Regions from separate parts of the Kineococcus terrestris genome, predicted to be linked through region 1. Evidence: riboswitches for the same ligand, from Rfam matches in the RefSeq annotation. Region 1 holds a riboswitch; each other region holds the start of a gene.

Region 1 (11,725 bases):
TGCGCTCGTCGGCGCGCGAGAGCACCTCGTCGACGTCGTCGCCGGCCGCGGCGCGCACCCACCCCGCGCTCACCCCGACGCCGTGGGCGCGGGCCAGCGGGCCGGCCGCGGCGGCCCGCGCGGCGCGCGCGGCGGCGTCGGCGGGGTCGCACCCGGCGCCGCGCAGGAGGAGGACGAACTCATCGCCTCCGGTGCGGGCGACGACGTCGCCGTCGCGGACGGCGGAGCGCAGCCGGGCGGCGACCTCGACGAGGACGGCGTCGCCGACGGCGTGCCCGTGCTCGTCGTTGACCCGCTTGAACCCGTCGAGGTCGGCGCACACGACACCGCAGCCCTCCCCGGCGGGGTCGAGCGCCGCGGCGGCCTCCTGGAACAGGGCCCGCCGGTTCAGCAGCCCGGTCAGGGGGTCGGTGCTCGCCAGCTCGCGCAGCATCTCCTCGGCGCGGCGCTGCTCGGTGACGTCGACACCGACGCACGCGAGGCGGTCGGGCACGCCGTCCTCGTCGAGCAGGATCGTGTTGTGCCAGCGGATGCGGTGGTGGCCGCCGTCGCGGTCCAGCCACTCCCCCTCCGCGACGCTGGAGGACCCGTGCGCCACACCGAGGGCGACGCCCTGCCGGGCCAGCTCACGGTCCCCGGGCGCGATGACGAGGTCGAACATCTCCTCGCCCAGGACGTCCTCGGCCGCGTAGCCGGTCAGCTCCTCGCAGGCACGGTTGAACAGGGTGAAGCGGCCGTGGACGTCGAGGACGCAGACGAGGGCCGCGGTGCTGTCGAGGACCGCGCGGGACGTCTCGCGGTCCAGGGCGCTCGGCGCCGACGCGCGGGCGCGGCGGGTCGGGCCGGCGGCCGGCCGCCGCGGTGTCAGGCTCACCAGCGGCGCCCGCTCACCGCGCTCCGGCACGCTGGAGGTGTCCACGTCCCCCGATCGGTGCGCCCGGCACGCGCCTTGAGCCCGGGCGGTCACGGCGACCCGGACGGCGCAGCGCGGACGGGACCCTCAGGAGGGGGCGGGCAGGGCCGCGACGAGCGGGTGGTCGCCGGCCACCGGGCCGTGCGCCCCCGCCCCGCCGGGGGAACCCACCGCGTCGAAGAACTCGGCGTTGGCGGCGGTGAACGCCGACCACTGCTCGGGCACGTCGTCCTCGTAGTAGATGGCCTCGACGGGGCACACGGGCTCGCAGGCCCCGCAGTCCACGCACTCGTCGGGGTGGATGTACAGCGACCGCTCGCCCTCGTAGATGCAGTCGACGGGGCACTCCTCGATGCACGCCTTGTCCTTGACGTCCACGCACGGCTGGGCGATGACGTAGGTCACGCGGTGGTGCTCCTCTGCAGCTGGCGGGCGGGGGTGGTGCGGGAACGCCGGTGGCGGCGCACCGCGCTGGTCACGGCCAGGCCGCCGAGGACCAGCACCAGGGCGTACACGGCGAACCGCACGCCGTCCGGCGCGGCGACGGCGTCGGCGCGCAGCAGGGTGCGGGAGTTCGTGAGGACGATGACGGTGCCGACGGCGGCACCCAGCACCTGCGGGGGCGCGAACCGCACCAGCCAGGCGGCGATCGGCGCGGCGACCAGCCCGCCGGCCAGCAGCGCGAGGACCCACGACCAGGCGATCCCCTGCGAGCCCAGGCCGAGGAGGAAACCCGCGCTGGCCGCGACGGCCACGAGGAACTCGCTGGCGTCGACGGACCCGATCACCTTGCGCGGTTCCAGCCGGCCCGAGGCGAGCAGGGCGGGGGTCCCGACGGGGCCCCAGCCCCCGCCGCCGGTCGCGTCGACGAAACCCGCGAACAGCCCGAGCGGGGCGAGGAACCTGCGCCGCAGCGGGCGGTGCAGGGACCGCGCGTCCAGGGTGGTGACCGAGAACCGCACGAGGATGTAGACGCCCAACCCCAGCAGCAGCACGCTGACGAAGGGGGCGGCGACGTCCCCGGGCAGCGACGACAGCAGCGTGGCGCCGACGAAAGCGCCTGCGGCGCCGGGGATCCCGACCCGCCGGACCACGCGCCAGTCCACGTTCCCGAACCGGTGGTGCGCGGCGCCGGAGGCCAGCGTGGTGCCGATCTCGGCCAGGTGCACGGTGGCCGACGCCAGCGCCGGGCTGGTGCCGACGAGGAGCAGGAGAGTCGTCGAGGTGACGCCGTAGGCCATGCCGAGCGAGCCGTCGACCAGCTGGGCCAGCAGGCCGACGACAGCGAGGAGCACGAGTCTGCGCACGAGGGTTTCCCGTTCGTCCCGGTGGACCCGCAGGTCCGCGCTTGCCGGGCACCGTGCGGCGACCGGCCAGGTCCTCACCCGGAGCACCCCGCCGCGGAGGAGGGTTGCCGACCAGCGAGCCGGGGCTTGACGCTGGCACTCGTGACCTGCCGACCACGCTAGGGCGCCGGACGCGGACCGTCAACACCCGGCGCCGGCCGGAACTCCCCGCGGACCGCGCCGGGAACCCGCCGGAGGACCCGCGGAACTCCCCGACGGGCTTGACGGGGGTTCCGCGTGCCCTACGGTGGGGACGTGGTCCAGCCGCTGACCGTGCGCCTCGTCTCGCGCCGGTACGTCGACCTCATGCGCGTGCACAGCAACTACGCCTGCCGCCGCACCACCTCCCCCACCCCTCCCCGTCACCGCTAGGGGCGCTCCTCACGGAGGGCCCGCACCCCCGTGAGGACCGATGACACCCGACCCCTCGCTCGCGACGCCCGGCGCACCCGCCGCGGCGCCGGCCCGTCCCGCGCGCACCCGCAGCAACGGCCAGTGGGCCGTGGACGGTCGTGCACCGCTCAACCACAACGAGGAGGTCAAGGCCGCCGGCCCGGGCCTCGACGTCCGCGAGCGGATCGAGCGCGTGTACGCCCGGGAGGGTTTCTCCTCCATCGACCCCGACGACCTCAACGGCCGGTTCCGCTGGTGGGGCCTGTACACCCAGCGCCGGCCCGGGATCGACGGCGGGCGCACCGCGCAGCTGTCGAACGAGGAGCTGTCCGACGAGTTCTTCATGCTGCGCGTCCGCGTCGACGGCGGGGCGCTGACGACGGAGCAGCTGCGGGTCGTCGGGGACCTGTCCACCCGGTTCGGCCGCGACTCCGCCGACATCACCGACCGGCAGAACGTGCAGCTGCACTGGGTGCGCGTCGAGGACGTGCCGCAGGTGTGGCGCGAGCTGGAGGCCGTGGGGCTGCGCACCACCGAGGCGTGCGGGGACACCCCGCGCGTCGTGCTCGGCAGCCCGGTCGCGGGGATCGCCCGCGACGAGGTCCTGGACCCGACGCCGGTCGTCGAGGAGATCGTGGGCCGGTTCGTCGGCGACCCGGAGCTGGCGAACCTGCCGCGCAAGTTCAAGACCGCCGTCACCGGCCACCCCAGCCAGGACGTCGTCCACGAGATCAACGACGTGTCGTTCGTCGGCGTCGTCCACCCCGAGCTCGGGCCGGGTTTCGACGTGTGGGTCGGCGGCGGGCTCTCGACCAGCGCCCACCTCGCCCAGCGCCTGGGCGCGTTCGTCACCGCGGACGAGGCGCCCGAGGTGTGGCACGGGGTCGTGCGGGTGTTCCGCGACTACGGCTACCGCCGCCTGCGGAACAAGGCCCGCCTGAAGTACCTGGTGGCCGACTGGGGCGCCGCGCGGTTCCGCGAGGTGCTGGAGACGGAGTACCTGGGCCGGCGCCTGACCGACGGTCCGGCACCGCCGCCGCCGCGCGGGCCGGGCGACCACGTCGGCGTGCACGAGCAGAAGGACGGCCGCCGCTACGTGGGCCTGGCCCCCACCGTCGGGCGGGTCAGCGGGACGGTGCTGAGGGCCATCGCGGACGCGGCCGAGGCCGCCGGGTCGGGGCGCGTCCGCCTGACCCCCCACCAGAAGGTCGTCGTCCTGGACGTCGAGCCGGACCGCGTCGACGCGCTGCTGGCCGCGGCGCGGGAGCTGGGGCTGACCGCCGCCCCGTCGCCGTTCCGGCGCAGCACCATCGCCTGCACGGGCATCGAGTTCTGCAAGCTGGCGATCGTCGAGACGAAGGCCACGGCGGCGCAGGCGGTCGCCGAGCTGGAGCGGCGGCTCGCGGGCATCGAGCTCGACACGCCGATCACGCTGCACGTCAACGGGTGCCCGAACTCCTGCGCCCGGATCCAGACCGCCGACATCGGCCTGAAGGGGCAGCTGGTCACCGGGGACGACGGCGTGCAGGTGCCCGGGTTCCAGGTCCACCTGGGCGGCGGGCTGGCCTCCGCCGACCGCACCGAACCCGGGCTGGGCCGCACCGTGCGGGGGCTGAAGGTGAGCGCCACCGGTCTGGCCGACTACGTCGAGCGCGTCGTGCGCCGCTACCTGGACACCCGCGCCGACCGCGAGACGTTCGCGGCCTGGGCGCACCGCAGCGACGAGGAGGCCCTGCGATGAGCACCCCCACGAGCACCCCCCCGGGGACGACCCCCGCCACCCGCTCCGCCGAGGAGCTGCGGGCCGTCGCGGCCGCGGCCGCCGACCGGCTCGCCGGGGCGGGCGCGGACGAGGTCGCGGCCTGGGCGGCGGCGGAGTTCCGCGGCCGGCTGGCCGTCGCGTGCAGCATGGCCGACGCGGTCCTGCCGCACCTGGTGGCCGGGCACGCCCCCGGGGTGGACGTGCTGTTCCTGGACACCGGGTACCACTTCGCCGAGACCCGCGGCACCCGCGACGCGGTCGCGGCGACGATGGACGTGCGGGTGGTGGACGTCCTGCCGCGGCTGAGCGTCGCCGCCCAGGACGAGGAGTTCGGCGCCCGCCTGCACGAGCGCGACCCCTCGGCCTGCTGCCGGATGCGCAAGGTCGAACCCCTGGCGGCGGCGCTGGCCGGGTACGAGGCCTGGGTCACCGGGGTGCGCCGGGACGAGGCGCCCACCCGCGCCGGGACACCGCTGGTGCAGTTCGACGAGCGGCACGGGCTGGTGAAGCTGAACCCGCTGGCCGCCTGGAGCGCCGACGACGTGCAGCGCTACGCCGACGAGCACGGCGTGCTCGTCAACCCGCTGCTGTCGCAGGGGTACCCCTCGATCGGGTGCGCGCCCTGCACGCGCCCCGTCGCGGTCGGCGCGGACCCGCGCTCGGGCCGGTGGGCCGGCAGCGCCAAGACCGAGTGCGGGATCCACCTGTGAGCGCCGCCGCCGTGCACCCCGCACCCCGTCCCGCGCCCGGGTCCCGTCCGGTCACCCGCCCCGGCGCCGTGGACGACCTGCGCGCGCTGGAGGCCGAGGCCGTCCACGTCGTGCGCGAGGTGGCCGCCGAGTTCGAGCGGCCCGTGCTGCTGTTCTCCGCCGGCAAGGACTCCGTCGTCCTGCTGCGCCTGGTGGAGAAGGCGTTCCGTCCCGCGCCCGTGCCGTTCCCCGTGCTGCACGTGGACACCGGCCACAACTTCGACGAGGTGCTGGAGTTCCGCGACCGGCGGGTGCGCGCGGGCGGCCACCGGCTGCTCGTGGCGTCCGTGCAGGACAGCATCGACCGCGGCCGCGTCCGCGAGGACGCCCCCGGCGCCTCCCGCAACCGCCTGCAGACCCGCACGCTGCTCGACGCCCTCGCCGAAGGGGGTTTCGACGCGGCGTTCGGCGGCGCCCGCCGCGACGAGGAGCGCGCCCGCGCCAAGGAGCGCGTGCTCAGCGTCCGCGACGCCGCGGGGCAGTGGGACCCGCGCGCGCAGCGTCCGGAACCCTGGTCGCTGTACAACGGCCGGATCCGCCGCGGCGAGCACGTGCGGGTGTTCCCGCTGAGCAACTGGACCGAGCTGGACGTGTGGCGCTACGTCGCCCTGGAGGACCTGGACCTGCCGTCCATCTACTACGCGCACGAGCGCGACGTCGTCGAGCGCGACGGGATGCTGCTGGCCGTCACGCCCCTGACCCCGGCGCTGCCCGGTGAGCGCGTGCAGCGGCTGCGGGTGCGCTACCGGACCGTCGGGGACCTCACCGTCACCGGCGCGGTGCGCTCGGACGCCACCGACGTCGAGGCGGTGCTCGCCGAGGTCGGCGCGGCGACCGTCTCCGAGCGCGGCGCCACCCGCGCCGACGACCGCACCTCCTCCGCCGCCATGGAGGACCGCAAGCGCGAGGGGTACTTCTGATGCGGGAACTGCTGCGGATGGCCACGGCCGGGTCCGTCGACGACGGCAAGTCCACCCTCATCGGGCGGCTGCTGCTGGACACCGGCAGCCTGCCGACGGACCACCTGGCCGCCGTGGACGGCCCCGACGGCCCGGACCTGGCGGCGCTGTCGGACGGCCTGCGCGCCGAGCGGGAGCAGGGCATCACGATCGACGTCGCGTACCGGTTCTTCTCCACCGCCGCGCGCAACTACGTGCTGGCCGACACCCCCGGCCACGTGCGGTACACGCGCAACATGGTGACCGGCGCCTCGAACGCGCACCTGGCGATGCTGCTGGTCGACGTGCGCGCGGGGGTGCTGGACCAGACCCGCCGGCACGCGCGGATCGCGACGCTGCTGGGCGTGCCGCACCTGGTGGCGGCCGTGAACAAGATGGACCTCGTGGACTTCGACCGCGGCGCCTTCGACCGCGTGCGCACGGAGCTGCAGGACGTCGCCGAGCGCCTGGGCGTGCCGCTGCTCGTGGTGCCGGTGGCCGCCAAGCACGGCGACAACGTGGCGGTGCGCTCGGCGCGCACCCCGTGGTGGGACGGGCCGACGCTGCTGGAGCACCTGGACGCCGTCGACGTCCCCCCGCCCGGCGAGGGCGGGCTGCGCCTGCCGGTGCAGTGGGTGTCGCGGCCGGTGGCCGGTGCGCGGCGCAGCTACGCGGGCCGGCTGGCGGCGGGCACCCTGCGCGCCGGCGACGAGGTGGTCGTCCTGCCCTCGGGCGCGCACACCCGCGTCACGGCCCTGGACGCGCTGGACGAGGAGCGCGAGACCGCCCTGGCTCCGCTGTCGGTGTCGGTGCAGCTGGCCGACGACCTCGACGTGGGCCGCGGGGACGTGCTCACCGCGCCGGAGGACCCGCCCGTGGTGACGCGCGAGCTGCGCGCGCAGCTGTGCTGGATGGGCGAGGAACCCCTCCACCCGGGGCAGCGGTTGCTGCTCAAGCACACGACGCGCACGGTGCGGGCGGAGGTCACCGCCCTGCACGACCGCCTGGACCCGGCGACCCTGGCGGACGTCACGTCCCCGGACCGGCTGGAGCTCAACGACATCGGCACGGTGACCGTGCGCACGGCCGTCGACCTCGTCGTCGACGCCTACACCCGCAACCGGGACACCGGCGCGTTCGTCCTCGTCGACGAGCACACCCACGCCACGGTGGCCGCGGGCGTGGTGCGCGAGGCCGTGCCGCGCGCGGGCGCCGGGCGGCCGGCGGACGGCCCGGAGGGCACGGGGAGCGCCCCGCGCTGGACGCCGTCGCGGGCGGCGCGGGCGCACCGCGGCGCGGCCGTGTGGCTCGTGGGCGCCCCGCCCGAGGCGCTGCGGGAGGCGGAGGCCGCCCTGCTGGCCGCCGGGCGCCCCGCCTACGCCGTGGACCCCGGCAACGTGCGCGCGGGCCTGGCCGAGGACCTCGGCGACGGGCCGGCGGAGCGGGCGGAGCTGGCGCGCCGCACGGGGCACGTGGCCCGGCTGCTCGCCGACGCCGGGCTCGTGGCGCTGGTGGCGGCCGGCTCGGCCGCCGAGGCCCGCACCGCCGCGCGCCCGGCCGGGGAGGCCGGACTCACGGCCGTCGTCGTCACCGGGGCGGGCGGCGCGCCGGGCGTCGCGGACGTCCTGGCCGCGCTCGCGCTGGCCGAGGAGGCCTGATGCTGCCCCTGCACCTGGACGTGACCGGCCGGCGCGTGCTGGTCGCCGGCGGCGGCCCCGTGGCCGCCCGCCGCGCCGCGGACCTCGTGGCCGCCGGCGCCGACGTCGTCGTGGTCGCCCCGCAGCTGTGCGAGGACCTCGCGGACCTGGCCGGTGCGGGCGCGCTGGTCCACCACGCCCGCGCCGCCGTCGCGGCCGACGTCGAGGGCGCCTGGCTGGTGCACACCGCCACCGGCGACCCGGGCACCGACGCCGCGCTGGCCGCGGCCGCCGAGGAGCGGCGCACCTGGTGCGTGCGCGCCGACGACGCGGCCGCCTCCACCGCCTGGACGCCCGCCGTGGCCCGCCGCGACCTGGCCGGCGGCGGGGAGGTGGTGGTCTCGGTGACGGCCGGGCGCGACCCGCGCCGCGCCCGCCACCTGCGCGAGGCCCTGGGCCGCTGGCTGGACGGAGCGCTGGACGGGGCGCAGGACGGGGCGCAGGACCCAGCGGTGGAACCCGCTCCCCTGCGCCGGCGGCGCCCGGGGCCCGGCCGCGTCACCCTCGTCGGCGGCGGCCCCGGCGACAGCGGGCTGCTCACGCTGCGCGGGCGACGCCGGCTGGCCGAGGCCGACCTGGTGGTCGTCGACCGCCTGGCGCCGCTGGACGTCCTCGACGAGCTGGACCCCGAGGTGGAGGTCGTCGACGTCGGCAAGACCCCCGACCACCACCCCGTCCCCCAGCACGAGATCAACCGCCTGCTCGTCGAGGCCGCGCGCACCGGCCGGCACGTCGTGCGCCTCAAGGGCGGCGACCCCTTCGTCCTGGGCCGCGGCGGCGAGGAGGTCCTGGCCTGCCGCGAGGCCGGTGTCGAGGTCGAGGTCGTGCCCGGGGTGACGAGCGCCTTCGCGGTCCCCGCCGCGGCCGGGATCCCCGTGACCCACCGCGGCACCGCCCGCGCCGTCACCGTGCTGTCCGGTCACGACACCAGCACCGGCGAGCTGGACCACGCCGCCCTCGCCCGCCTGGAGGGCACCCTCGTCGTCCTCATGGGCGTCTCGACCCTGCCCGCGCTGGCCGCCGGGCTGCTCGCCCACGGCAAGGACCCCGTGACCCCCGTCGCGGTCGTCGAGGACGGCTGGCGGCCCTCCCAGCGCACCACCACGGCCCCGCTCGCGGACATCGCCGCCGTCGCGGCCGCGCGCGGCGTGCGAGCCCCGGCGGTCGTCGTCGTCGGGGAGGTCGCGAGGATGGCCCGGTGACCTACCGGATCATGACGGTCTGCACGGGCAACATCTGCCGCTCCCCGATGGCCGAGGTGGTGCTGCGCCGGCGCCTGGCCGAGGCGGGCCTGGACGGTCGGGTGGAGGTCGACTCCTCCGGGATCAGCGACGAGGAGCACGGCAACCCCGTCGACCCGCGCGCCGCCTCGGTGCTGCGCGAGCACGGCTACGACGTGCCCCGCCACCGCGCCCACCAGGCGACCCCGGAGGAGATCGGCGGGCGCGACCTCGTGCTGGCGATGACCGCCCGGCACGCCCGCTGGCTGCGCACGAACGCCCCCGACGAGGACGCCGCCGCCCGCGTGCGGATGTACCGCTCGTTCGACCCGGACGCCCCCGACGTGGAGGGACCGGACGCGGTGGCCGACGAGGCGGACCTCGACATCGACGACCCCTGGTACGGCGGCCGGGAGGACTTCGAGCGCACGCTGGAGCAGGTGGAGGCCGCGGCCGGCGCCGTCGTGGAGCACGTGCGCCGGCAGCTGGACGGCTGAGCGCGCGGAGGTCAGAACAGGCGCCCGGCCTCCTCGGCCGGCGCCTCCTCCAGCGCCAGCAGGAACCGCTTGCGGGCCAGGCCGCCCGCGTAGCCGACCAGCGCCCCGTCGGCGCCGACGACGCGGTGGCAGGGCACCAGGACGCTCAGCGGGTTGCGGCCGTTGGCCGCGCCGACGGCCTGGGCGTACCCCGGCCCGCCCAGCTCGCGGGCCAGCGCCCCGTACGTCGTCGTCGCCCCGTGCGGCACGCGCAGCAGCGCCGCGCGCACCCGCTGCGCGAACGCGTCGCCGACCGGGGCCAGCGGCAGCTCGAACGCGCAGCGCTCGCCGGCGAAGTACTCGCCCAGCTGCTCGCGCACGTCCGCCACGGCCGCCTCGTCGCGCACGCCGAGCGCGTCCGCGGACGGCCCACCGCGGTGACCGGGGAACCAGACGCCGCGCACGCCGTCGTCGCCGCGGGCCACGAGCAGGTCGCCCAGCGGCGAGGCCACCACCCCGTACCGCGCCCCACCGGTCCCCACGCCGCTCCCCCGTCCCCCGCCGCGAGCGCCCGCGGCGGCCTGCGCGAGCATCGCAGCCGCTGGTCCCCCGCGGCCCACCCGGCCCGCGACCGCCCTGGAGAGGAACCCGACGTGCCCGTCCCCCCGCTTCCCGACGACGTCACCGCCCTGCTGCGCCGCCCGAACCCCGCCGTGATGGCGACCGTCCACCCCGACGGGCACCCCGTCACCGTCGCCACCTGGTACCTGCTCCAGGACGACGGGCGGGTGCTGCTGAACCTGGACGCCTCCCGCGCGCGCCTGCGCCACCTGCAGCGCGACCCGCGCGTCTCCCTGACCGCGCTGGCCGGGGACGACTGGTACACCCACGTCAGCCTCCAGGGCCGCGTCGTGGAGGTCCGCGAGGACACCGACCTCGCGGACATCGACCGCCTGTCCGGGCACTACCTGGGCACGCCCTACCCGACCCGCGACAGCCCGCGCGTCAGCGTCCTCGTCGAGGTGGAGCGCTGGCACGGCTGGGGCGCCGCCCGCCGGGACGAGCGCGGCTGAGGCGGCGCTCCCCCCGGTCGCGGCGGACCGGTGGTGGGAGCGCTCCCGCTGGTCCACCCTGTGCTGCGACACGGCGCCGTCCCGGTGCCGCCCACGGACGGGAGTACGGCGCGGTGCAGCGCACGGGTGCGGACGGGGCCTTCGCCTACGTCCTCATGAGCCACGTCGACGCGGACCTGGTGCTGCGCACCGCGCGCCGGGTGCGGGAGCTGTCCCCGGGCGCGCACGTGCTCGTGCGGCACAGCCGGCCGGGGTTCCTGGACCCGCGGGAGGCGGCGGCCGCGGGCGCGCAGGTGCTGCGCAGCCGCACCGCGATCCGCTGGGGCACCTGGTCGACGGTGGCGGCGGTGCTGGAGGCGCTGGCGGAGGCGGAGCGGCGCTTCTCGCCCTCGCACACCGTCCTGCTGTCCGGGCAGGACCACCCGGTGCGGGACCTGGCCGCCTGGGAGCGCTCGCTGACCGGTGTCGACGCCCTGCTCAACCCCGACCCGCGCGAGCACCGCGACCGCTGGGAGCGCTCCTGGCACCGGCTGCCGGGCGGGCGCCTGCTGCCGGCGCGGCTGGCCGGGCCCGTCGCGGCCGCCTCCCGCGGGGTGGGCGGCCTGGTCCCGGGGGCGCCCGACGTGCGCCTGGCGGGCGGGCGCACGTGGCTGGTGTCGCGCCCGCGCGCGGACGCGCCGCCGGTGCCCTACCGCAAGGGGTCGCTGTGGACGGTGCTCTCGCGCCGCGCCGTCGCGCGGCTGCTGCGCACCACGCACGAGCGTCCCGACGTCGTGCGCTTCTTCGCCTCCACGCTGCTGCCCGACGAGGCGTACGTGCACAGCGTCCTGGCCGCGCACCCGGACCTGCGGGTGGTGCACGGGCCGACGACCCTGGCGCTGTTCGCCGAGCGGGCCCCGCACCCGGGTGTGCTGCACCTGGAGGACCTGCCGCTGGCGCGGGCCAGCGGGGCGGCCTTCGCGCGCAAGGTCGTGCGGGACGTCAGCGACGCCTTCGTGGTGGCCGCCGACGCGGCGGTGGACGCCGACCGGGCGGGCACCGGCACGACCTCCCCCGCCTGAGCGGGGGGGCGCCCTCAGGCCGTCAGGTGCAGGGCGTCGCGGGTGCGGGCGGACGCCTTCGCCAGCAGGTCCGCGTCCTCGGACAGGGCCCGGCCGT
Region 2 (11,725 bases), on a different contig from region 1:
GAGCGGCGCCCCCGGGGGTGGACGTGGTCGCGGCGGTGGTGCTCATGCGCTTCCTCCGGGGACGAGGACGGGGTCGGCGGTGCGCTGCCCGGTGCCGGCCTGGTGGGCCTGGCCGGTCAGGTGGGCCTGGTGCAGGGCGGTGGAGGCGTCCGCGCCGGTGGCGAGGCCCAGCAGCGGGGCGACGCGCGTGGCGAGGAGTTCGATGCTGCGCAGCGTCAGCTCGTGGGTCGCGGCGATCGAGTGCACCTGGAAGGTGACGTCCGTGGCGACGTCCAGGGTCCGGTCGGCGGCCAGGGAGGCGGCGACCTCCTCGACGGTGCCGACGTGCGTGTCGGTGACGGCGACGAGCTCGTCGATGCCGAGGTCGTCGGCGGCGGGGCCGACGCAGGTCCTCGCGAAGCGGCGCAGCCCGTCGCGGGCCAGCTCCAAGGCGCGGGTGCGCTCCTCCTCGTCGACGACCAGGGCGGTGCGCGAGGCCAGGACCCGGTGCGGCGCGGTGGCGGGCAGGGCTGCGCGGTAGGCCTCGACGACGGGCAGCTGCAGGTCGTGCAGGGCCGCGGAGGGGGCCTCGGCGGGCCGCGGCTGCGTGCGGGAGAGCATCAGCCCGTGGCCGCGGGCGCCGGCCCGCGCGCCCCCGGCGACGGAGAAGGTGCCCTGCCACACCCGTGCGGCGAGGGTGCCGGCGGCGGGGTACAGGTGCGCTCCGGTCCCGCGCACGCCCCGGCCGCAGAGGGTGTCGAGGAGGACGTCGAGGTGCTCGCCGAAGAGCTCGCGGCGGCGGTCGACCCGGTGGCCGAAGGGGGCGAAGGAGGTGTCGGTGCCGCCGGAGGCGACGCCGAGCTGCACGCGCCCGCCGCTGAGGGCGTCGAGGACGGCGGCGTCCTCGGCGGCGCGCACGGGGTCCTCCAGCGGCAGGGTGACGACACCGGTGCCCAGGCCGATGCGGCTGGTGCGCTCGGCGGCCGCGGCCAGCAGCACGAACGGGGAGGGCAGACCGCCCTCGTGCTCGCCGAAGTGGTGCTGGGCCACCCACGCCGAGGCGAACCCGGAGCGCTCGGCGTGCTGCACCTGCTCCAGCGCGAAGCGGTACCTGTCGGGGGCGGCGGCGTCCTCCAGCACCCGGGTGAAGAAGCCCAGGCGGGGTCCGGCGCCGGTCGGGGCGGGAGCGGTGGTCACGGTCGTGCCTCCTGGGTGAGGGGCCGGGGGACGGGCGGCGGGGACACGGCCTCCTGCGCGCCGGCCTGCTGCGCGGGGAGCCTCCTGCGGACGGTGCCGGGCCGGGTCGTGCCGGGGACCGCGGCCAGCAGCTCGCGCGTGCAGGCGTGCTGCGGGTCGCCGAAGACGTCCTGCACGCGGCCGGACTCGACCTGGCGGCCGCGCTGCAGCACCGAGACGGTGTCGGCGACCTGCCGGACGACGGCGAGGTCGTGGGTGATGAACACGTAGGTCAGGCCGAGGTCGGCCTGCAGCCGGGACAGCAGGCGCAGCACCTGCGCCTGCACGCTGACGTCCAGGGCGGACACGGCCTCGTCGAGGACGACGAGCTCGGGTTCCAGGACGAGGGCGCGGGCGATGGCCACGCGCTGGCGCTGCCCCCCGGACAGCTCGCGCGGGCGGCGGGTGACCACGTCGGCGGGCAGGCCGACCACCTCGAGCTGGTGGGCGACGCGGTCCCGGCGCTCGGCGGCGTCCCCGATCCGGAAGTTGCGCAGCGGCTCCGCGACGATCGCCCCCACGCTGGAGCGCGGGTCCAGGGAGGCGTAGGGGTTCTGGTGCACGAGCTGGGTCGTGCGGCGGAAGGCGCGCGCGGCGCGGGAGGTCGGGCGGGAGCCGAGGGCGGTGACGTCGACGTCGCCGACCCGCACGCTGCCGGCGGTCGGCTGCCCGAAGCCCGCCAGCACGCGCCCGGTGGTCGTCTTGCCCGAACCGGACTCCCCCACGATCGCGTGCGTGGTGCCGCGCGCGACGCTGAAGGACACGTCGTCCACGGCCACGAACGGCTGCGCGCGGCGCCGGCGGAACTCCCGGCGCAGCCCGTCGACCTGCACCAGCGGCCGCGCGGCGGGCCCCTCGGCGGTCGGCGCGGGGACGCGCTCGACGACCCGGGTGAGCGAGGGCGCGTCGGCGAGCAGCGCCCGCGTGTACTCCGCCCGGGGCCGGGTCAGGACCTCCTCGGTGGGGCCGGCCTCCTGGACCGTGCCGCGGCGCATGACGACGACGGCGTCGGCGCGTTCGGCGGCGACGGCGAGGTCGTGGGTGATGAGCAGCATCCCGCTGCCGGTGTCAGCGCGCAGGTCGTCGAGCAGGTCCAGGACGCGGGCCTGGACGGTCACGTCGAGCGCGCTGGTCGGCTCGTCGGCGATGATCAGCTCGGGTTCCAGGGCGATGGCGGCGGCGATGAGGACGCGCTGGCGCATGCCGCCGGACAGCTCGTGGGGGTACTGCCCCGCGCGCCGGGCCGGGTCGTCGATGCCGACCCGCTCCAGCAGGTCCAGGACGCGGGCGCGCTCGGCGCGCCGGTCGCGCGAGCCGTGGATGCGCAGGCCCTCGGCGACGCTGGCGCCGACGGTCGCCACCGGGTTCAGGGAGTTGCCCGGGTCCTGCGGGACGAGGCCGATCCGTCGCCCGCGCACGGCGCGCAGCTCGCGCTGGGACAGCTCCAGCAGGTCCCGGCCGCGCAGCTCGACGCGCCCGCCGGTGACCGCCCCGTTGCCGGCGAGCAAGCCGATGACGGCCTGGGCGACGCTGGACTTGCCCGAGCCGGACTCCCCGACCAGGGCGGTGACCTGACCGGGGTGCACCTCCAGGGACACCCCGTCGACGGCGCGGACCGTGCCGCCGGAGGCGGTGTAGTCCACGCGCAGGTCCTGCACGCTCAACAGGGTGCTCACGAGGGCACGCTCCCGCGGATCGACTGGCTGAGGCGGTTGGCGGCCAGCACGACGGCGACCACGACGACGCCGGGCAGGACGGTCAGCCACCAGGCGGTGGCCACGTAGTCGCGCCCCTCGGCGATGAGCAGGCCCCACTCGGGGGTCGGTGGCGGGGCGCCGTAGCCGAGGAAGCCCAGCGTGGAGATCTGCAGGACGGCCGAGCCGAACTGCAGCGCCGCCAGCGCCACGACGGGCGTCAGGGAGTTCGGCAGCACGTGGCGGCGCAGGACGGCGGCGAAGGTGCCGCCGGAGCCGTAGGCCGCCTCGACGTACTCGCTGACGCGCACCCGCACGACCTCGGCGCGCGCGAGCCGGGCGAACACCGCGATGGAGGTGACACCGACGGCGATGGCGGCGTTGGTGGTGCCGAAGCCGAGCAGGATGATGACGCTCAGGGACAGCAGCAGACCGGGGATCGCCAGCAGCACGTCGACCAGCCGCATGAGGACGTCGTCGACCGGGCCGCCCAGCGCACCGGCGAGGACGCCGAGCAGCGTGCCGGCGACGAAGCCGACGAGCACGGCCACGGCGGCGCCGAGGATCGAGTGCCGGGCGCCGTGCACGACGCGCGTCCACACGTCGCGCCCCGTCGCGTCGGTGCCGAACCAGTGCTCGCCGCTGGGGGCCTGCAGCGACGGGGCGACCGAGGCGGTGGGGCTGCCGGAGGCGAAGGGTTCCGGCAGCAGCGCCCACAGCAGCGCCAGGAGCAGGACGGCCGCGGCGAGCAGGGCGCCCGCCCCCGGCCGGGGCGCGCCGGTCCGGCGGCGGGGGACGTCGCGGTCCGGGTCGGTGGCGGGCACCCCGGTCCAGGCGCTCACCGCAGCGCTCCGCGGCGCAGGCGCGCGTCGAGCACGGGGTACAGCAGGTCGACGACCAGGTTGACGAGCACGTACGCCACCGTCGAGAGGACCACGACGGCCAGCAGCACGGGGGTGTCGCGGTTGGCGACCGCCTGGGCGGTCAGCTGCCCGATCCCGGCGCGCCCGAAGACGGCCTCGGTGACCACCGCGCCACCGACGAGCTCGCCGAACAGGAGACCGGCCATCGTCAGGGTCGGCAGGACGGCGTTGCGGCTGACGTCGTGCCACAGCAACCACGGGGTGCTGGCGCCCCGGGCGCGCACGACGGCGATGAACGGCATCTGCCCCACGTCGTCGATGCTGCGCATGAGCACCTGCGCCAGCGGCGCGGCGATGGGCACCGCGATCGTCAGCACGGGCAGGACGAGCGACTCGACCGGCCCGGCGCCGATGACGGGGATCCAGCCCAGGCGGAAGGAGAACACCTGGATGAGCAGGATCCCGATCCAGAAGACCGGCAGTGACACGAACAGCGGGGGCAGGTCGCGGAACAGCCGGCGCAGCCACCGGCCCCTGCCGTGGGTCGCGGTGAAGGCGATCGCGACCGCGAGCAGCACCGCCACGAGGAGGCCGAGCGCGGCCAGCACGAGCGTGGAGGGCAGCGCGCTGGCGATGAGGGTCGAGACCGCGGCCCCGCTCTGCACCGAGTAGCCGAGGTCGCCGCCCAGGAAGGCCCGCGCGGACTCCGCGAAGCGCACGAGCAGCGGGCGGTCGGCCCCGTAGGCGGCGCGGATGTCGGCCAGCTGCTCGGGCGTCAGGCCCAGCTCGGGACTGCCGAAGCGGGCCAGGACGGCGTCGCCGGGCAGCGCGGCCAGCAGCGCGTAGGACAGCGCGTAGGCCAGCACCAGGACGACGGCGGCCTGCGCGACGCGCTGCAGGACGTAGCTCACGCCGGCCCCGTCACCGCGGGCGCGCCGCCCGGGCGCCCACCGGCGCTCAGCGGTCCAGCCACGTCGCGTAGAAGGAGGGCCGGCCCACCGACTCGGTGGTGAAGCCCTGCACGTCGGAGCGGAAGCCGAAGACCTGCGGCTCCTCGAAGAAGGGCACGACGTAGGCCTGCTCGGCCAGCCGGCGCTGCGCTGCCTCGGACGCGGCCTGCCGCTCCTCGGTGGTCGGCCGGGAGGCGATGTCGTTGAGCAGCGCGTCCAGCTCGGGGTCGCCGAGGGACTCGTCGTCGGTGTCGAGGTTGAGCAGCGTGTTGCGGTTCCTGGAGAAGTACTGCGACTTCAGGACGTCGAAGTCGGCCCGGCCGACCATCGAGTGGTACACCTGCACGGTCTCCGGGTCGAGCGAGGCGGCGGTCTGCGCGGCCTGGTCGCCGGGGAACAGCTCGACCTGGACCCCCAGTCCGGACAGCTGCTCCTGGACGAGGGTGACGACCTCCCGGGAGCGGGGCTGGGGCAGCGCCTCGTTGACGGTGAGGGCCAGCCGCACGCCGCCCTTCTCCCGCACGCCGTCGGCGCCGGTGAGCCAGCCCGCCTCGTCGAGCAGCTGGGCCGCGCGGTCCGGGTCGTACCGGTACTGCTCGGAGGTGTCGACGTAGCCCAGCGCCGACCTCGCGAGGGCCCCGGTGGCCAGCACGTAGCTGTCGCTGAACAGGGTGTCGATGATGGCCTGCCGGTCGATGGCGGCCACGAGGGCCTGGCGGACGGGCAGTTCCTGCAGCTGCGGGGTGCGGAAGCGGAAGCTGAACCCGTTGTTGACGCCGTTGGTGGCCGCGGCCAGCAGGGCCAGCCCGTCGGCCTGGAACTGCTGCTCGTCGGGGGCCTCGATCTGGCGGGCGACGTCGGCCTGCCCCGCCACCACGGTGCCGACGCGGACGCTGTCCTCGCCCGCGACCACGAAGCGGATGCCGTCGAGGTAGGGACGGCCCTGCCGGGCCAGCGACGGCGGGGCCCAGTCGTAGTCCTCGCGCGCCACGAGCGAGATCTGCGTGCCGACCTCCTCGTCGTCGACGACGAACGGGCCGCAACCGACGACGCCGACCGCCTGGCCGGGCCCGAAGCCCTCGCTGTCCCGCTCGAGGGTGGAGGTGGCGAGCAGACCGGAGTTGATGGTCGAGACGGCCTGCGCGAAACCGGGCGCGGGGGCCGAGAAGGAGAACCTCACGGTGAGGTCGTCGACGACCTCACCGCGCTCGTAGTTGTTGATGGCCTCGGAGACCGTGAGCGCCCGGTCCGGGTCGCCGCTGCCGAAGAGGTCGATGTTGGCGAGCACGTTGGCCGCGTCGACGGGTGATCCGTCGGAGTGGGTGACCCCCTCGCGCAGGGTGAACGTGTACTCGGTGGCGTCGGCGTTGACCTCGGGCAGTTCCGCGGCGATCCACGGCTGCAGCTCGAGGGTCTCCGGGTCCTGCCACAGCAGCCGGGCGGTGATGTTGTTGACGATGCCGCCGTTGGGGTAGAAACCCGCGGCCGGCGGGTAGAGCGTCGTCCACGTCTGCGGTTCGAGGTAGGTGAGGGTTCCGCCGGTGCGGGGTTCCCCCGACGGCGTTCCCTCGTCGCTCGTCGCGCGGGAGCAGCCGGTCACCAGGCCGGCGAGGGCGGTGGCCGCTGCGGCGGCGAGCGTGGTGCGGCGACGGACGAGCATGGGTGGGCTCCGGCTGTTCGTGGCGCGGTGTGGCGCGAGCTGTTGCGGGGGAAGGGGTCGGGAGGGCGCGGCGCGGCCGCGGGGTGGTCCCGGGCGGTGGCGTCGTCGTCGTGACCGGTCTCCGCGGTGGCGGGGACCGGGTACCGCGCAGCTGCTAGCGACAGCCCGTGGCCCCTCGGCGGCAGTGGTCGATGTGACGACGCCGCGAGGCGTGGAAGGCGTGACCGCGGATCCTGAGCACCGTTCCTCCATCGGTTCTGGCGGAAGCACCCGAACCCGCTCTCGCGGAGGGTTGCTGCGGCGTCACGGAGCCAGATCTCTCAGCCGCTCTCGATGGTGAGCGGGAGCCACGGTGCCCGAGCGGGCCCGCGCGTGTCAAGGTGCGGCGCAGCGGGACGGCCGCCCCACCGCGGTGGAGGAGTTCCCCCGCCTCCGGCCGCCCCTCCCCGCTCAGCGCTCCGCGCCGCCCGCGCGCTCGTCCCCGCCCGCGGCGAGCGCCTCGCGCACCGCCCGGGCCAGTGACAGCGCCCGGGTGTGGGTGGGCAGGTCGTCGAGCAGGACGACCTCCCCGTCCGGGCCGGTGAGGGGCATCCGCCAGTTCGGGTACTCGTTCGCGGTGCCCGGCTGGTTCTGGGTGCGGCGGTCGCCGACGGCGTCGACGAGGGACACGCCCAGCATCAGCGACGGCGCCAGCGCCAGGTAGCGGTGCAGCGCCTCGACGGTCTCCTGCTCCCCCGCGCCCTCGCGCAGCAGCCCGCGCCCGCGCACGAGGCCCAGGACGCGGTCCTGCTCGGCGCGGTCGGCGGCGCGCTCCTCCTCCACGTCGCGGGTGAGCAGGCCGAGGCGGTCGCGCAGCGCGACGTGCTCCTGGGCCAGGTAGCCGGCCGTGGGGGGCAGGTCGTGGACGGTGACGCTGGCCAGGGCCAGCTCGCGGTAGTCCTCCGGCGCCTTCGGGCGGTCGCCGTCGTACTCGAACCAGAGGACGGCGCTGCCGAGGATCCCGCGCTCGGCCAGGTAGCTGCGCACCCAGGGCTCGACGGTGCCGAGGTCCTCGCCCACGAGCACGGCCCCGGCCCGCTGGGCCTCCAGGGCCAGGACGCCCAGCAGCGCCTCGTGGTCGTAGCGCACGTACGTGCCGCGGTCGGCGGTGGCCCCCTGCGGGATCCACCACAGCCGGAACAGGCCGATGACGTGGTCGACGCGCAGGCCGCCGGCGTGCCGCAGGATCGTGCGGACCATGTCCCGGAAGGGCACGTAGGCCAGCTCGGCGAGGCGGTCGGGCCGCCACGGCGGCTGGCTCCAGTCCTGCCCCTGCTGGTTGAAGGCGTCCGGCGGGGCGCCCACGGTGACGCCGCGGGCGAGGGTGTCGCCCAGGCTCCACACGTCCGCGCCCTCGGGGTGCACGCCGACGGCGAGGTCGTGGACGATGCCGGGCCCGGTGCCGGGCGCGGTGGCCGCGTCCTGGGCGCTGCGCAGCTGCTCGTCGCACTGCCACTGCAGCCAGCGGTGGAAGTCGACCCGGTCGGCGAGGCGCTCCAGGGCCCCGGAGGCGCGGGCCGCGGCGGGGTCGCGGTCCTGCGCGGGCCAGCCGGAGGCGGGCAGGCCGTGCTCCTCGGCCAGCGCGCACCACAGCGCGAAGTCGGTCAGCCCGGGGTCCTCGTCGGCGACGTAGCGGCGGAAGGCGGCCTGGCGGGCCTGGGTGCGCGGGTGGGCGTGCAGCACCTCCAGCGCCTCGCGCTTGAGCGCCCACAGGGCGTCGCGGTCGATCTCGCCGGGGTCCGTGTTGGCGGCGCGGCAGCGCGCGGCCAGCTCCTCCACCCGGGCCCGCTGCTGCGGTGCGAGGTAGGCGGTCTCCCGCACGTCCTCCGGGCGCAGGTACAGCGGGTTGACGAAGCGCCGGGTGGTCGGCAGGTACGGGGAGGCCTCCATCGGCGGCACCGGGGAGGCGGCCGCCAGCGGGTTCACGAGCAGCCAGCCGGCGCCCTGGGCGGCGGTGGTGGCGGCCAGGTCGGCCAGGTCGGCCAGGTCGCCGGCGCCCCAGGAGCGGCGCGAGCGCACCGAGTACAGCTGCGCCTGGTAGCCGACGGAGCGCCCGCGCTGCAGCGCCTCGGGCAGCTCCAGGACGTCGGGGGTGACGACCAGCGGGCACTCGGCGTCGCCGGAGGGGGTGCGCACCCGCAGCAGGTGCCAGCCCAGCGGCAGGTCGTCGGGGACCTCGAAGGTGGCGCGGCCGGTGAGGCGGCCGTCGACGTGCTTGGGGTCCACCCAGCGGTCGACCTGGCGCAGCGGCGCCCACCCGCCGTCGTCCTCCAGCTCGACGACGACGTCGACGGGGTCGCCGTGCGGGACGTGGACGGGCACCTGGGCGCTGCTGCCCTCGCGGGTGACGACCACGGGCGGCAGGCGGCGGCGCCAGGGCCGCAGCCGCACCTCCGCCAGCGACGCGGCGACCGCGGCGGGCCCGGACACGTCGTGGCCGAGGGCGGTCAGCACGGCCTCGACGGTGGCGCGCGGCACGTCGGCGGTGCGGCCGCGCCAGTCGGTGAAGGAGGTGGAGACGCCCTCGGCGGCGGCCAGCTCGGCCAGCTGCGGCGGGGTCCGGTCGTCGGTCCGGTCGTCGGCGCGGTCGTCGGCGCGGGCGTCGGCGGGCTCGGGTGGCACGCGCCGACTCTGCCAGAGCGCCCCCGTCCCGGCGCGGCGGCGGCGGGCCTCCACGGGCCTCCACGGGCCGCCGGAGCTGCCTAGGGTGGCGCTCGTGCACCCCGCGACCGGCGCCGTCCGCCCGCCCGCCGACCTGGCCCCGCGCCTCGACCTCGTCGAGGAGCTGCACGGGACCCCGGTGCCCGACCCGTACCGCTGGCTGGAGGACGCCGACGACCCGCGCACGCGGGAGTGGTCGCGCTGGCAGGCGGCCGCGTGGGAGGACTGGGCGGGCCGGGCGCCGGGGCGCGAGCGCCTGCGCGAGCGGGTGGGGCAGCTGATGGCGACGGGGTCGGTGGGCGCGCCCGTGCACCGCGGCGCCCGGGTGTTCCGCACGCGCCGGGCGGTGGACGGGGAGCTGGGGGTGCTGACGGTCACCGACGGCGCCGGCACCCGGACGCTGGTGGACCCGCTGGCGCTGGACCCCTCGGGCACGACGACGCTGGACGCGTGGCGGCCCAGCCCGGAGGGCGACCTGCTGGCCTACCAGCTGTCCGAGGGCGGCACCGAGGAGAGCGTCCTGCGGGTGCTGGACGTCGCCACGGGCGAGGTGGTCGACGGCCCGCTGGACCGGGCCCGCTACTCGCCGGTGGCGTGGCTGCCGGACGCCGGGGACGGCGAGCGCCGGTTCTACTACGTGCGCCGGCTGCCGCCGGAGCAGCTGCCGGAGGGCGAGCGGCAGTACCACCGCCGGGTGTGGCTGCACCGGGTGGGCGCGGACCCGGCCACCGACGTGGAGGTCTTCGGCGGTCCCGTGCCGGGCGACCCGGAGGGCGCGCCGCCGCTGCCGCTGACGACGTACTACGGGGTGTGGACGTCGCGGGACGGGCGCTGGCTGGTCGTCAGCGCCGCCGACGGCACCGCCCCCCGCAACGACGTGTGGCTGGCGGACCTGCGCGGCGCGGACCCGGCGCGCCCGCCGTTCCGCGAGGTGGTGCGCGGCCTGGACGCGAGCACCGGGGTGTGGGTGGGCCGCGACGGGCGGCTGTACGCCTTCACCGACCTGGACGCCCCGCGGGGGCGGCTGGCGGTGGCCGACCCGGCGACCCCGGGCCCGGAGCACTGGCGCGACCTGCTGCCGCAGGCGCGGGACGCGCTGCTGGAGGACGTGGCCGTCCTGGACGGCGAGGAGCTGGACCGGCCGCTGCTGGTGGCGGGCTGGACGCGGCACGCGCTGTCGTCGCTGAGCGTGCACGAGCTGGGAAGCGGTCAGCGGCTGCCGGGGGGCGCGGGCGCCCTGGAGCTGCCGGGGTCGGGGTCGGTCGGCGGCCTCGTCACGCGCGGCGAGCCCGGTCACGACCTGTGGTTCTCCTTCACGGCCACGACCGTCCCGTCGGAGGTGTGGCACTGGGACGCGCGCACGGGCGGCCTGGAGCTGGAGTCGCGCCCGCCGGGCGCGGTGGAGGTGCCGGCGGTGACCAGTCGCCTGCTGGAGTGCGCCAGCGCCGACGGCACGACGGTGCGGCTGCTGCTGACGGCGCGCGCCGACGCGGTGGACGGCGCCGGGCGCCCGCTGCGCCCGGCCCCGGCGGTCCTGTACGGCTACGGCGGGTTCGGGATCAGCATGTCCCCGCACTACTCCCCCGACGCGCTGGCGTGGGTGGAGGCCGGCGGCGTGCACGTGGTGGCGCAGCTGCGCGGCGGCGGCGAGGAGGGCGAGGACTGGCACCGCGCGGGGACGCGCGGGTCCAAGCAGAACGTGTTCGACGACTTCCTGGCCGCGGCCCGGCACCTGGTGACCGAGGGCTGGACGACGCCGGGGCAGCTGGTCGCGGAGGGCGGCTCGAACGGCGGCCTGCTCGTGGGCGCGGCGCTGACGCAGGCCCCGGAGGCGTTCGCGGGGATCGTCTGCTCGGCGCCGCTGCTGGACATGGTCCGCTACGAGCGGCACGGGCTGGGCGCCACGTGGAGCGAGGAGTACGGCAGCGCGGCGGTCGAGGAGGAGTTCCGCTGGCTGCTGGCGTACTCCCCCTACCACCGGGTGGTGGAGGGCACGGAGTACCCGGCGGTGCTGTTCACGGTCTTCGACGGCGACTCGCGGGTGGACCCGCTGCACGCGCGCAAGCTGTGCGCGGCGCTGCAGCGCGCGACCGCCTCGCAGCGGCCGGTGCTGCTGCGCGCGGAGGGCGACGTCGGGCACGGCGCGCGCTCGGTCTCGCGCAGCGCGGCGCTGGCCGCGGACCGGCTGGCGTTCGCGGCGGCCGCCACCGGCCTCGACGTCGCGCGCTGACCCGCCCCCGACCCCGCCCCCGACCCCGCCCCCGACCCCGCTCCCGACCGACCCCGCAGGAGGACCCCCACCGTGCTCGTCGCCGCGACGACCCCCGCCCCGACCCCCAGCCCCGAGTCGACGAGCGCCGGGGAGGTCCTGCGGGACGTCGGGGAGCTGACGGGCTCGTACTGCGTGTCGGGCTCGCCGGGGGTGTGCGGGACGGTCTACGACCTGACCGGCTCGCGCCTGGCGGGGCGGATCGCGGACGTGCTGCTGGGCTGGCCGCTGCGGATCGTGCTGATCCTGCTGGTCTGCTTCGTGGCGCGGTACCTGCTGATGAAGGTCATCGACCGGACGGTGGCGGGGGTGGCGGCCGGGCGGCGCGAGGCGCGGCGCGGCGGGCTGCTGGAGTCCAGCCCGCTGCTGTCCGA
Region 3 (5,461 bases), on a different contig from region 1:
GCAGGGCGAGGTGGACATCAACCAGTTCCAGCACACCCAGTACCTGGCGAACTACAACGTCGACGCCGGCGACGACCTGCAGCCCATCGGCGCCACGGCCGTCTACCCGCTGTCGCTGTACTCGACCACCGCCGACAGCGCCGACGCGCTGCCCGACGGCGCCCAGGTCGCGCTGCCCAACGACGCCATCAACCAGGCCCGCGGCCTGCTCGTGCTGCAGGCCGCCGGCCTGCTGACCCTGCGCGAGGGCGGCACGCCGTTCTCCGACCTGCAGGACGTGGAGGACTCGCGGGTGGAGCTGGTGTCCCTGGACGCCTCGCAGACCGCCAACGCGCTGCAGAGCGGTTCGGTGGCGGCGGCGATCGTCAACAACAACTACGCGACCAGCGCGGACCTGGCCGACGAGGACGTCGTCTTCGCCGACGACCCGGAGAGCCCCGAGGCCGCCCCGTACGTGAACCTGTTCGTCACCCGCGCCGAGGACGCCGACGACCAGACCTACCTGGACCTGGCCGCCCTGTTCCACGACCCGGCCGTCCTGGAGGCCTTCTCGCAGGACTACCCCGGCGGCGTGGTCCGCGACGTGGACGCCGCGACCCTGCAGGAGCAGCTGGCCGCCATCGAGGAGGACGCCCGGGCGGCGCAGGGCTGAGATGGCCGCCATCGTCTCGCTGGAGGGTGTCTCCAAGCACTACCGGCGCCCGGGGGGTGACGTCGTCCGCGCCGTGGACGACGTCACCCTCGAGGTGGCGCAGGGCGAGGTCCTCGCCGTCATCGGCTACTCCGGCGCCGGCAAGTCCACGCTCGTGCGCCTGCTCAACGCGCTGGAGCCCCCCACCGGCGGCCGGGTCGTCGTCGCCGGGCAGGACCTGACCACGCTGGGGGAGAGGGACCTGCGCCGCGCCCGGCAGCGCATCGGGATGATCTTCCAGCAGTTCAACCTGTTCCGCTCCCGCACCGTGGCCGGCAACGTCGCCTACCCGCTGAAGGTGGCGCGCGTGCCCCGGCGCGAGCACGACGCCCGGGTCGCCGAGCTGCTGGACTTCGTGGGCCTGCTCGACCGCGCCCACGCCTACCCCGAGCAGCTGTCCGGCGGGCAGAAGCAGCGCGTCGGCATCGCGCGCGCCCTGGCCACGAACCCGCCGCTGCTGCTGGCCGACGAGGCCACCAGCGCGCTGGACCCGGAGACCACCACCGAGGTGCTGTCCCTGCTGCGTCGGGTCAACCGCGAGCTGGGCGTCACCGTCGTCGTCATCACCCACGAGATGGACGCCGTGCGCCAGATCGCCGACCGCGTCGCGGTCATGGAGCACGGCCGCGTCGTCGAGGTCGGCGACGTGTACGACGTGTTCACCTCCCCGACCTCGGCGGCCGCCAAGCGGTTCGTCCGCAGCGCCCTGCACGACCGGCCCGACGCCGACGTGCTGGAGCGCCTGCGCGCCAACCACCCGGGCCGGCTGGTGTCCGTGCAGATCACCGAGGAGCCGGGGCTGCTGGCGCGCGTGGACGGCGTCCTGCGCGACGCGGGCGTGAGCGCCGAGCTCGTGCACGGCGGCATCGGGGAGATCCGCGAGCGGCGCATCGGTTCCCTCACGTACGAGCTGACCGGCCCGCCCGGTGCCGCGGACGCGGCCGTGGCCGCCCTGCGCGGCGCCGGCGTGCGCGTCGACGAGGAGGAGTGACGTGGACGGTTTCCTCGCGACGCTGGACGTCTACCGGACCGCCATCTGGGAGACGCTGTTCATCACGCTCGTCTCGATGGTGTTCTCCGGCGTGCTGGGCCTGGGCATCGGCCTGACCCTGTACGCCACCCGCCCGGGCAACCTGCTGGGCAACCGCGCGGTGTTCGCCGTGGTGGGCCTGCTGGTGAACGTGGTGCGGCCCATCCCGTTCGTCATCTTCCTGGCCGCCGTCGCCCCCCTCTCGCGGTTGGCCGTCGGCACAACCGTGGGCAACAACGCCGTGACCTTCGCGATCTCCCTGGCGGCCGCGTTCGCCGTGGCGCGCATCGTCGAGCAGAGCCTCGTCTCGGTGGACCCGGGCGTCGTGGAGGCGGCCCGCGCCGCGGGCGGCTCGCGGCTGGGGATCCTGTTCACGGTCCTCGTGCCGGAGGGCCTCGGCCCGCTGATCCTGGGCTACACGTTCATCTACGTCGGCATCGTCGACATGTCCGCGCAGGCCGCCCTCATCGGCGGCGGCGGGCTGGGCAACTACGCCATCACGTACGGCTCCCAGCGCTACGACTGGGGCGTCGTCTACGTCACGGTCGCCACGATCATCGTGATCGTGCAGGTGGGGCAGCTGATCGGCAACCGCCTGGCGCGCTCCGTCCTGCGCCGCTAGGACCCCGCGGCCGGTCCCCCGCGGGACCGGCCGCGGGCGTTGACAACCCGCACCGCGGCCCGCCACGCTGGGCCCGCACACCATCCAGAGCGGCTGAGAGACCTGGCTCGACGACGCCGCAGCAACCCCCCTCCCCGGAGGGCGTGGGTGCTCCCGCCAGGGCCGATGGAGAGGGCCCACGCTCATGCACGACGACCGCGCCCGCTGGCGCGCCACCACGCTCCGGTCCTGGTCGCGCCGCCACGTCGACCTGTGCCGGCGCACCTCGGCGGCCTGTCGCCCCGGACCGCCGACCGGCCACGGCCGGTGCGGCACCCCGCGACGCGACCACCCGACCACCCCAGCGCACCGGAGCCGACCATGACCAGCACCACCCCCGCCGCCACGTCCACCGGGTCCCTGCCCGCCGACACGTCCGAGCCGAAGTTCGAGCGGTACGCGCACCCCGAGCGCCTGGTGAGCACCACCTGGCTCGCCGAGAACCTCGGCCGCGAGGGCCTCGTCGTCGTCGAGAGCGACGAGGACGTCCTGCTGTACGAGACCGGCCACGTCCCCGGCGCCGTGAAGGTGGACTGGCACACCGAGCTCAACGACCCCGTCACCCGCGACTACCTCGACGGGGAGGGGTTCGCGCGCCTGCTGTCCGCCAAGGGGATCCGCCGCACCGACACCGTCGTGTTCTACGGCGACAAGAGCAACTGGTGGGCCGCGTACGCGCTGTGGGTGTTCACCCTGTTCGGCCACGAGGACGTGCGCCTGCTGGACGGCGGCCGCGCCAAGTGGCAGGCCGAGGGCCGCGAGCTGACCACCGAGGTGCCGCAGCCCGAGCCGGCCGACTACCCCGTCGTCGAGCGCGACGACCGCACCGCGCGGGCGTTCCTGCCCGAGGTGCGCGAGCACATCGGCGGCGCGCTGATCGACGTGCGCTCCCCGCAGGAGTACTCGGGCGAGCGCACCCACATGCCCGACTACCCGCAGGAGGGCACCGTGCGCGGCGGGCACGTCCCCGGCGCGGCCAGCGTGCCGTGGGCGCGCGCGGCCGCCGAGGACGGCACGTTCAAGGACCGCGCCGCGCTGGAGGAGATCTACCTGGGCGAGGCCGGCCTGGACGCCGACGCCCCGACCATCACCTACTGCCGCATCGGCGAGCGCTCCAGCCACACCTGGTTCGTGCTCACCCACCTGCTGGGCCTGCGCGACGTCCGCAACTACGACGGCAGCTGGACGGAGTGGGGCAACGCGGTCCGCGTGCCCGTCGCCGTCGGCCCGGAGAGGTGACGGGGACGGCCCACGACGTGTCGGGGCCGGTGGCCGCGCTCGTGCGCGCCGCCGGCCCCGACCTCGGGCCGGCCCCCTGGCGCGTCCTGGACGCCGGCGGCGGCGAGGGCCGCGACGCGGTCGTCCTCGCCGCCCTCGGGCACGAGGTGACGGTGCTGGACCGCCTGCCGGCGGCCCTGGAGCAGGCCCGCACCGCCGCGGCGCTGGCCGGGGTCGCCGACCGGGTCCGCACCGTGGCCGCCGACCTCGACGACCTCGCGGCGCTGGCGGCCCTGACCCGCCACCGCGCCGGCGGGTCGGGCTCCTTCGACGTCGTCTGCTGCCACGACGTGCTGCACCTGCGCGGCAGCGTCGCGCGCGCCGAGGCCGACGTCGCCGCGCTGACCAGCTCCCTGCGCCCCGGCGGCCACCTGTCGCTGGCGGTGCCGCCGCCGCCCGGGCCCTCGAGTGCCTCGGCGGGCCACCTGCACCTGGCCGCCGACCTGCTGGCGGCCGCCGTGGTCGCCGCCGGCGGTGCGGTGGTGCACCGGGCCGTGGACGGCGACGGGAACCTCCACCTCGTCGGCAGGCGGCGGTGAGCGAGCCGCCGCACCCGGAGGAGGCCGCGGTCGCCTGGCGCAGCGCCCCGTGGGGCCGGCTGCGCCACACGCTCGTCGAGCACACCCTGGCCGTCGTCTGCCGCACCGTCTCCGGCCGGCCGCTGCGCGTCCTGGACGTCGGCTGCGGCGACGGCAGCGACGCGGTGGCCCTGGCGCGCACCGGCGCCGAGGTCACGGCCCTGGACTCCGCGCCGCTGGTGCTGGAGCGCGCCCGCGCCGCCGCCCGCCGCGCGGGCGTCGCCGACCGGGTGCGCGCGGTGCAGGCCGACCTCGGGGACGTGGTGGCGCTGACGGCGCTGACCGGCGGCGGGGGCGGCACCTTCGACCTCGTCCTGTGCCACGACGTGCTCCAGCACCGCCCGCACGCCGGTTCGCCGGAGGGCCTGGCGGCGGACGTGGCCGCGCTGGCCTCCCGGGTGCGCCCGGGCGGCTGCCTGTCCGTGCTCGGCCCCGGGACGGCCGCCGCCGCGCTGCGGGCGGCGGTGCGCGAGGACGACCTGCGCGGTGCGCGGCGCCTGCTGGCGGGGGAGGACGCCGCGGGGGCGGACGGCGGGGTGCCGCTGCCCGCCGGCCGGGTGGAGGAGGCGCTCGCCGCGGCCGGGACGCCCGTGGAGTTCCGCTTCGGGGTGCGCGTGGTCACCGACCTGCTGCCCGACGCCCGCAAGGGCGAGCGCGGGTACTACGAGGACCTGCTCGCGCTGGAGCGGGCGCTGTGCGAGCGCCCGGAGCTGGTGCCGGTGGCGCGCAGCTGGCAGCTGGTCGGCCGGCGCCGCCCGCCCCGCCGCCGCGCGGGCGCCGGCGGCTGACCGACTACCCTCCCGGGGTGCTGATCCGCGACCTGACCGACGACGACTGGCCGCGGGTGTGGCCCTTCTTCGACGAGATCGTCGCCGAGGGGGAGACGTACGCGCTGCCCGGCGGCCTGACCTCCGAGGCGGCGCGCGAGCTGTGGGTGCAGCCGCCGCCGTGGCGGACGGTCGTCGCGGTCGACGAGGACGGCACCGTCCTGGGCACGGCCAAGAGCGGCCCGAACCGGCCCGGTCGCGGCGCGCACGTGGCCACGGCCAGCTTCATGGTGTCCCCGGCGGCGCGCGGTCGCGGGGTGGGGCGCGCCCTCGGCGAGCACGTCGTGGCCGCGGCGGCCGCCGACGGGTACCGCGCGGTGCAGTTCAACGCCGTCGTGGAGACGAACACGGCCGCCGTGGCGCTGTGGCGCTCCCTCGGCTTCGCGGTGCTGGCGA

What was found. A riboswitch is a leader RNA that binds a small molecule or an ion and turns the genes downstream of it on or off. The one in region 1 is predicted to bind S-adenosylmethionine.
Region 2: linked by a shared signal. The riboswitch ahead of AB8M62_RS12395 (TIGR04028 family ABC transporter substrate-binding protein) and the one ahead of AB8M62_RS02800 (sulfite exporter TauE/SafE family protein) in region 1 are both predicted to bind S-adenosylmethionine.
Region 3: linked by a shared signal. The riboswitch ahead of AB8M62_RS08435 (sulfurtransferase) and the one ahead of AB8M62_RS02800 (sulfite exporter TauE/SafE family protein) in region 1 are both predicted to bind S-adenosylmethionine.

The regions. Positions count from the first base shown of each region.
Region 1 is NZ_JBEUEI010000003.1:20,580-32,304, reverse strand. Features, by position in the region: gene AB8M62_RS02810 (GGDEF domain-containing protein) at 1-919, opposite strand, end outside; gene fdxA (ferredoxin) at 1,001-1,318, opposite strand; gene AB8M62_RS02800 (sulfite exporter TauE/SafE family protein) at 1,315-2,220, opposite strand; SAM riboswitch class IV at 2,253-2,367, opposite strand; gene AB8M62_RS02795 (nitrite/sulfite reductase) at 2,672-4,393, shown strand; gene AB8M62_RS02790 (phosphoadenylyl-sulfate reductase) at 4,390-5,124, shown strand; gene cysD (sulfate adenylyltransferase subunit CysD) at 5,193-6,083, shown strand; gene AB8M62_RS02780 (GTP-binding protein) at 6,083-7,759, shown strand; gene cobA (uroporphyrinogen-III C-methyltransferase) at 7,759-9,000, shown strand; gene AB8M62_RS02770 (low molecular weight protein-tyrosine-phosphatase) at 8,997-9,515, shown strand; gene AB8M62_RS02765 (methylated-DNA--[protein]-cysteine S-methyltransferase) at 9,527-10,036, opposite strand; gene AB8M62_RS02760 (TIGR03618 family F420-dependent PPOX class oxidoreductase) at 10,148-10,567, shown strand; gene AB8M62_RS02755 (core-2/I-branching beta-1,6-N-acetylglucosaminyltransferase family protein) at 10,681-11,628, shown strand; gene AB8M62_RS02750 (malate:quinone oxidoreductase) at 11,643-11,725, opposite strand, start outside.
Region 2 is NZ_JBEUEI010000018.1:35,571-47,295, forward strand. Features, by position in the region: gene AB8M62_RS12370 (alkylhydroperoxidase domain protein) at 1-46, opposite strand, end outside; gene AB8M62_RS12375 (putative FMN-dependent luciferase-like monooxygenase) at 43-1,176, opposite strand; gene AB8M62_RS12380 (dipeptide ABC transporter ATP-binding protein) at 1,173-2,891, opposite strand; gene AB8M62_RS12385 (ABC transporter permease) at 2,888-3,751, opposite strand; gene AB8M62_RS12390 (ABC transporter permease) at 3,748-4,683, opposite strand; gene AB8M62_RS12395 (TIGR04028 family ABC transporter substrate-binding protein) at 4,730-6,382, opposite strand; SAM riboswitch class I at 6,628-6,722, opposite strand; gene malQ (4-alpha-glucanotransferase) at 6,833-9,043, opposite strand; gene AB8M62_RS12405 (prolyl oligopeptidase family serine peptidase) at 9,138-11,312, shown strand; gene AB8M62_RS12410 (mechanosensitive ion channel family protein) at 11,385-11,725, shown strand, end outside.
Region 3 is NZ_JBEUEI010000011.1:9,991-15,451, forward strand. Features, by position in the region: gene AB8M62_RS08420 (MetQ/NlpA family ABC transporter substrate-binding protein) at 1-652, shown strand, start outside; gene AB8M62_RS08425 (methionine ABC transporter ATP-binding protein) at 654-1,682, shown strand; gene AB8M62_RS08430 (methionine ABC transporter permease) at 1,684-2,343, shown strand; SAM riboswitch class I at 2,421-2,515, shown strand; gene AB8M62_RS08435 (sulfurtransferase) at 2,704-3,621, shown strand; gene AB8M62_RS08440 (class I SAM-dependent methyltransferase) at 3,618-4,199, shown strand; gene AB8M62_RS08445 (class I SAM-dependent methyltransferase) at 4,196-5,026, shown strand; gene AB8M62_RS08450 (GNAT family N-acetyltransferase) at 5,044-5,461, shown strand, end outside.